Regions from separate parts of the Streptomonospora wellingtoniae genome, predicted to be linked through region 2. Evidence: predicted binding sites of a transcription regulator. Region 2 holds the regulator's gene; each other region holds the start of a gene.
The links. The regulator LexA, encoded in region 2, represses DNA repair genes until DNA is damaged. The targets are predictions, from matches to a motif close to TCGAACANNTGTTCGA.
Positions count from the first base shown of each region.

Region 1: RM446_RS20205 (DUF6504 family protein) is a predicted target of LexA. The motif match lies at 865-880, and genes of this name have one in related genera.
Region 3: RM446_RS01395 (Rv2578c family radical SAM protein) is a predicted target of LexA. The motif match lies at 1,412-1,427, and genes of this name have one in related genera.

Region 1 covers NZ_JAVREK010000025.1:19,265-21,526, reverse strand. The annotation lists gene RM446_RS20210 (TetR/AcrR family transcriptional regulator) at 1-466, opposite strand, end outside; gene RM446_RS20205 (DUF6504 family protein) at 893-1,165, shown strand; gene RM446_RS20200 (hypothetical protein) at 1,250-1,561, opposite strand; gene RM446_RS20195 (NUDIX hydrolase) at 1,640-2,110, opposite strand; gene RM446_RS20190 (class I SAM-dependent methyltransferase) at 2,153-2,262, opposite strand, start outside.
Region 2 covers NZ_JAVREK010000028.1:50,386-52,647, reverse strand. The annotation lists gene RM446_RS21555 (alpha/beta hydrolase family protein) at 1-576, opposite strand, end outside; gene lexA (transcriptional repressor LexA) at 903-1,520, opposite strand; gene RM446_RS21545 (LysM peptidoglycan-binding domain-containing protein) at 2,006-2,262, shown strand, end outside.
Region 3 covers NZ_JAVREK010000001.1:324,996-327,257, forward strand. The annotation lists gene RM446_RS01385 (helix-turn-helix transcriptional regulator) at 1-172, shown strand, start outside; gene RM446_RS01390 (metallophosphoesterase family protein) at 266-1,195, shown strand; gene RM446_RS01395 (Rv2578c family radical SAM protein) at 1,437-2,262, shown strand, end outside.

The DNA.
Region 1 (2,262 bases), on a different contig from region 2:
ACACGCCTTCGCGCTGGCCCTCCTCGATCATGCCGCGGAAGCGCTCGTGGTACCGGCGCCGCTCCTTGCGCACGGCCGTCATCCGGTCGTCGGAGAGCATGTGCAGCGACCGGAAGAAGATCCGCGTGTCGTCGAGGTTGTCGACGGTGGTGTGCACGACGTCGACCGCGGCGTTGCGCAGCCGCTCGCCGACCGGGCCCTCGGCGCCCGCGAACGCGTTCAGCCGCTCCGTCTGCATGGCGAGCACGCGCTGGTAGATCGCGTAGAGCAGGTCCTCCTTGGAGGTGAAGTAGTGGTACATCGCCCCCTTGGTCACTCCGGCGGCCGAGACGAGTTCCTGCACCGAGGTGCGCTCGAAGCCCTGCTCGGCGAAGAGCCGGGTGGCCACCGAGAGCAGCCGGTCGGGAACCGCGGGCCCGCGGCCGGGTGCGGTTGCCGACCGCTCGGAGCCGTCCGTGTTCTGCATGCGCCTTCCCGTCTGCCGAGTCCTGCGCACAGTGGCGCACGTTCCAGCATAGGCATACCATCCGGTCGGTCGCTGGACGCCCGCCGGGCCGCGCCGCGAAGAGCGATCGGACCGAGAGCGCTCCCACGCGAAGCGGGGCGGGCACGCCCGGGGACCCGCAGGGGAACTCCGCACCGTCGCGCCGTTTGCCTCCCCGCAGGCCCGCCGCCGCACCCGGCCCGCGGGCGACACGCTGAAGCGCGGCCGCCGCCCGGGCACCGGTGCCGCGACGAGACGGCAGGCCATCGGAGCTCCTGCGGGCCACCGAACCCGCGACCGACAGCGCGCCGCCCGGCACCGGAGCCCGGCGCGGCCCTAAGGTGGTGGCCCGCCGCGACACACCGCCGGCAGCTGTCGATTCGTACGCATGTTCGATATACTGGTGGAGTGAGTCTCTACAACGAACGGATCGACGTCAGATCGACCACCGGCGGCCACCCGGCGTTCTTCGCCTGGCGCGACCGCACCTACCGTGTCCGGCGCATCATCGGCGCCTGGGGCGCGCCGCATGAACGCGCCGCCCGCACCGCCACGACCGCGGCCGCCGACATGCGACTGGTCCGCGTCGCCGCCGAGTCTCCCGACGGAGAGCTGAGCATCGCCGACATCAGCTGCGACAACACCACCGGCGACTGGACCATGCGCCGCCTGTGGGGCTGATCCGCCACACGCCCGGCCGCCACGCGCAGAGCGGCCGGGCGGCGCTGCCGCCGGTGGCCGTCGGCGCACCGGCACGGTATGCGGTCACACGTCCAGTTCGGTCTGCCCCCGGCCCGCCCGAGCGGAGCTGCGCCCGCCGACCCGTCTGAGGCAGCGGCGGCAGGTCACCGGATACTCGGCCGGGCGCAGGCGCAACGGGTCGGCGGCGGCCCGGCACACGACCGCGGGAACCCGCACACCCACCCACGTCGTTTCCTCGACCGCGTGGACCACCGAGGACGCGCCGATCGTCGCCCTGCCGCCCGACAGCTCGCGCCTGCGCCGCGCCAGGACCGCGGCGAGATGCTCGACGTCCGCCCCGGACGCACCGGGATCCTCCTTGGCCGCTCCGCTCATGGGACCAGGATCGCGCACCGCGCCGACAGCCGGGGAACGACCGTACTGCACGAGGGCCGTGGCGCCCCGTACGGGCCGCTAGGGCGCGGCGTAGTACGCCGGCCCCTCCTCGCGGGCGTGGGCGATGCGGCGCATGACCCGCTCGTTCATCGGGGGCAGCCGGTCGGGGGCGAACCAGCCGACCTCGAGCGACTCCTCCTCGTCGGGGCGCGCGCTCCCGCCCACGGGGCGGCACCGGAAGGTGACGTCCATGAACTGCACGCGGTCGCCGTTTCCGTAGGTGAACGGCGGCTCGGTGACGACGCTGGCGATCCGCTCGGGGGCCACGTCGACGCCGGTCTCCTCGGCGACCTCGCGGACGAGCGCGGCGGCCGGCTGCTCGCCGGGCTCCAGGATGCCGCCGGGAGTGCTCCAGAACCCGTCGTCGGCGCGCCGGTGCAGCAGTATCTCTCCCGACTCCGCCACGACCACGGCGGTCACGCCCGTCAGCCAGAGCAGTTCGTGGCCCACGTGCTTGCGCAGGCGAAGGATGAAGTCGGGTGTGGGCATGGCATCGAGACTACCCAGCGGAGCCGCCGGTGAACGCAGCACTCACCCGGTGAGCGGGCGCCGGTAGACGAGCGAGTAGCGCCAGAAGAGCAGGCGCCGCACGCGCGCTCCGGGCAGGTGGCGCCCCGCCGCGAGGCGGACCCGGCACAGGC
Region 2 (2,262 bases):
CGGCGGTGCGGCCAGGACGAGCGCCCGGGGCGGGTGCTGCTCGACGATCTCGTGGGCGCGCAGTGCGAACAGCGCCCCCTCGCTGTGGCCCAGGACGATGAGCCGCGAGGGGTCGACCTCGGGCCGCGACGCCAGGTGGGAGTAGGCGTCGGCGACTTCCTGGGCGAAGACGCCGAAGCCGACGGTGGCGTCGTCGTCGCGCGAGGCCATGCCGGTCTCGCCGCTGCCGAGCTTGTCGTAGCGCAGGGATGCGACGCCCATGTCGGCCAGCAGGCGGGCGAAGTTCTTGTTGGTGCCGGCGTCGGGTCGCCCCGGGTTGTCGCCGTCGCGGTCGGTGGGGCCGCTGCCCGAGACGATCAGCGCGGCGGGCAGGTCCTCGCCGCCGCCGGGCGGCAGGGCGAATGTGCCGTGCAGTGTGTCGGGGCCGCTGCGGAAGGTGACGTCGCTCTGCCGCGGACGGGCGCCGGGCGGCTCGACGGTTCCGGAGTCGTCCGTTCCGGGGCTGCAACCGGTGGCCAGAAAGGCTGCCAGGAGCGCGGAGACGGCGGCGGCGCGCAGGGGGGAGCGGACGGGCATGGTCCTACCGTAGTGCCGCGTCCGCGAATGCGGGGTGCGGCGGGGATCGGCGGCCCGCGGTGCGGACGCTCCGCCGCCGTGGGGGCCGTCTTCGGGGCCGCGGGGGCCGAGGCGGGGAGGATTCGGCCTTTGGTCCCTGGCGCGGTGCGGTCTTCGCGGCGTACTGCGCGCTGACGGTGGCGGCTCGGACGCCGGTACCGGGGGTTTCGGCGGGGGATCGCGGATAACCGTTGGGTTCCGAAAAGGCGACGGGTCCGTGATCTACAGCGAAGATCACGGACCCGTACCAAAGCGAGGCGAACTCGTTATTCCGCCGCTGCGGCGTCTCACACGCGCCGGAGCACGGCCACCACCTTGCCCAGGATGGTGGCGTCGTCGCCGAGGATGGGCTCGTACTCGTCGTTGCGGGGCATCAGCCACACGTGGTCGGAGTCGCGCTTGAACGCCTTGACCGTGGCCTCGTCGTCGAGCATCGCCGCGACGATGTCGCCGTTGTTGGCCTCGGGCTGCTGGCGGACGACGACCAGGTCACCGTCGGTGATGGCCGCATCGACCATCGAGTCGCCGACGACGGTGAGCATGAACAGCCGACCCTCGCCCACGAGCTGCTTGGGCAGTGTGAGGACGTCCTCGATGGCCTCCTCGGCGAGGATCGGGCCGCCCGCCGCGATGCGCCCGACCACCGGCACCGCGGTCGCGCGGGACTCGTCGGCCGCGGGGGTCTCCTCCAGTTGGTCCCAAGAGCGCACCGGCGGTTGGCCCGGAATGCGGATTTCGACCGCTCGTGGGCGGTTCTGGTCGCGGTGGAGGTAGCCCTTGCGTTGCAAGACCTTCAGTTGGTGCGCCACACTGGACGGGCTCGATAGCCCCACCGCGTCGCCGATCTCCCGGATGGACGGTGGATATCCGCGCTGCCGCACATAGCGGTGGATGCAGTTCAGCACGCTCTGCTGGCGTGCGGTGAGCTGCGGCGCCCCCTCGGCGCTGTCAGCGGAGTCCTGAGGATCGGCGGGTGGAGCGGCAGTGGACCGGAGCGCGGTGACGGACCCCCCGCCCGCGTGAGGTTCCTGGGTTCCGTGGTTCTCCTCCGGCACGGCCGGCCTCCTCGGCGGTCGGTTGTTCTGGTTGCGGCTATCGGCGGGCGTCAGGCGGATCCCCCGACTTGCGGGACCAGCCGGTCGATCAGTGTTCGGCAGCGGTAGCGCGTGCTCAGCCACCGATAGTGGCGTCGCCGATACCGCAGCGAAACATGTCCAACGTTACTGCGTGCACACGGCAATATCAAACAAACGTTCGAGATGGTGCTGAAAAATTTACTCGAATGCGGTAGTAATCGAACGTTAGTTCTAATGAACTGGCGTACGAAGGTGAGGACTGTGCGGCCATGACTTTGTCAGCGTCTCAATCCGCCACTGCGTTCGAATCCCCCTTGACCTGGCCAGATACTCCACAACCCGATGACGGCGGGCCCGCCGCCCGGCTGCCGCGGCGCGCGCAGCTGTCCGTGGTCCCTCCGCAGGCGCCGCCGGCGGAGGAGGAGGACGGACGCGACGGCCCCCCGGTTGCCGACCCGTGCCCGGGCGCGCACGACGGTGCGCTGTTCGACTGGGCGCGGCAGCTGCCCGAGTGGAGCGCCGACGCCGCTCCGCCGCGGGCGGCCCGGCCCCCGCGGCAGGCGGCACCGCT
Region 3 (2,262 bases), on a different contig from region 2:
CGACGGAGAGGAGGGGTGGTGCGTACTCGTCGGCGGAGCGGACGAGCCGGAGGCGATCGCCATGCACGTGGCGAGGCTGGGCTTCGAGGCGGAGGTGCTGGACCCCCCTGAGCTGCGCGAGGCCGCCGCGGTGCTCGCCCGGCGCCTCGCGGCGATGGCGGAGTCGGGCTGAGCGCCCCCGCCGGTTCGCGTGCGGACCGGCCGCAGAGTGGCGTGAGCGAGGGTCGGGTGCACGGGTTCGCGGAGAATGTCCGAGACTGTTCGAATGACGGCAGACGAGCCGAACCGAGCCTGGGAGGGCCGAGGGCCGATGCCCGGACCGAACGCCGCAGACGGGCCCGCAGGCGCCGCCGCGCCCGCGGGTGAGCCGCACCTGCTCGCCATCAGCGACCTGCACGTGTCCCACAGCGGCAACCGCGGGGTGCTGGAGGGCCTGCACCCAGCCACCGACGGCGACTGGCTGATCGTGGCCGGGGATGTCGCCGAGACCCCCGCCGCCGTCGAGGAGGCGCTGCGCATGCTGCGCGGGCGGTTCGCCGAGGTGGTGTGGGTACCCGGAAACCACGAGCTGTGGACCACGCCGCGCGACCCGCTGCAGCTGCGCGGCGTCGAGCGCTATGAACAGCTTGTGGACATCTGCCGGGGCCTGGGCGTGCACACCCCCGAGGACCCGTTCCCCGTGTGGCGCGGCGCGGGCGGTCCGGTCACGGTGGTTCCGCTGTTCACCCTCTACGACTACACGTTCCATCCGCCCGGCACCTCCACCAAGGAGGACGGGCTGGCCTACGCCCGCAGCACCGGCGTGGTCTGCACCGACGAGTTCATGCTCCACCCCGACCCCTACCCCTCCCTGGACGAGTGGTGCCGGGCCCGGCTGGAGTACAGCGAGCGCCGCCTGGCTTCGGTCGACGGTCCGACCGTGCTGGTCAACCACTACCCGCTCGTGCGCGAACCCACCGATGTCCTCCACTATCCCGAGTTCGCCCAATGGTGCGGCAGCGTCCACACGGCCGGATGGCACGTGAAGTACGACGCCGCCGCGGTCGTCTACGGCCACCTGCACATCCCCCGGACCACCTACCACGACGGGGTGCGGTTCCAGGAGGTCTCGGTCGGCTACCCGCGCGAGTGGCGGCGCCGCCCCATCCCCGACAACCGCCTCTACCAGGTGTTCCCCGCACCGACGGTGGCCTAGCGGCCGGGACCCGGCGCGCGGCCGTGCCCGGGCCGCTCCGGGACATCCCGGGGGCCGGAACCGCCCGCCGATCCCCCAGAACAGAGCGGAAGGCACATCCGACATGGCCGACCGGTTCGCATGGGTTCGAGGTGCGCCTCAGGCACCGGACGGTGGTCCTCGAGGCGGGCGCGGGTCTCCAGGTCACCGGGCTGCGGACAGCCACTGGACACGCATTCGAACCTGTGTTCGTATTGGGGGTATGCGATGGGAATCCTTGCGTGACCAGCACGACGAACCCGCGCTGTTCGAGCGCACGGACGTCGCCCCCGCCCCCTCCGCTTGGGCCCGCGGCACCGGGCGGGCCGGGCTGGCCGATCCCGGGCCGGAGCCGGTCCTCGGCGGCGACGGCGGCGACGCCGTGGCCGTCGAGATCCGCGCCCGTTCGGTCATCAACCGCGTCCCCGGCGAGGCCGCGGTCCCCTTCCGCTGGACCGTCAACCCCTACCGGGGCTGCAGCCATGCCTGCGTCTACTGCTTCGCCCGGCGGACCCACGAGTACCTGGACCTCGACTCCGGGCACGACTTCGACTCCAAGATCATGGTCAAGGTCAACGCCGGCGAGCTGCTGCGGCGTGAGCTGGCCGACCCGCGGTGGGCGGGCGAGCCGATCGCGATGGGCACCAACACCGATCCCTACCAGCGGGCCGAGGGGCGCTACCGGCTGATGCCGCAGATCATCGCTGCGCTGCGCGACTTCGCGAACCCGTTCTCCGTCCTCACCAAGGGGCGGCTCATCCTGCGCGACCTCGACCTGCTCGAACAGGCGGCCCGAGTCACCGATGTGGGCCTGGCGGTTTCGGTCGGCTCCCTCGACGAGGCCGTGTGGCGCTCCGCCGAGCCCGGCACTCCGCGCCCCGCCTCCCGGCTGGACGTCGTCCGCCGGTGCGCCGACCGCGGGTTGGACTGCTCCGTGCTGATGGCGCCGATCCTGCCAGGCCTGACCGACTCGGCCGAGCAGATCGAGGCGACGGTCGCCGCCATCGCCGAGTCCGGCGCCGCGAATGTGACCCCGATCCTGCTCCACC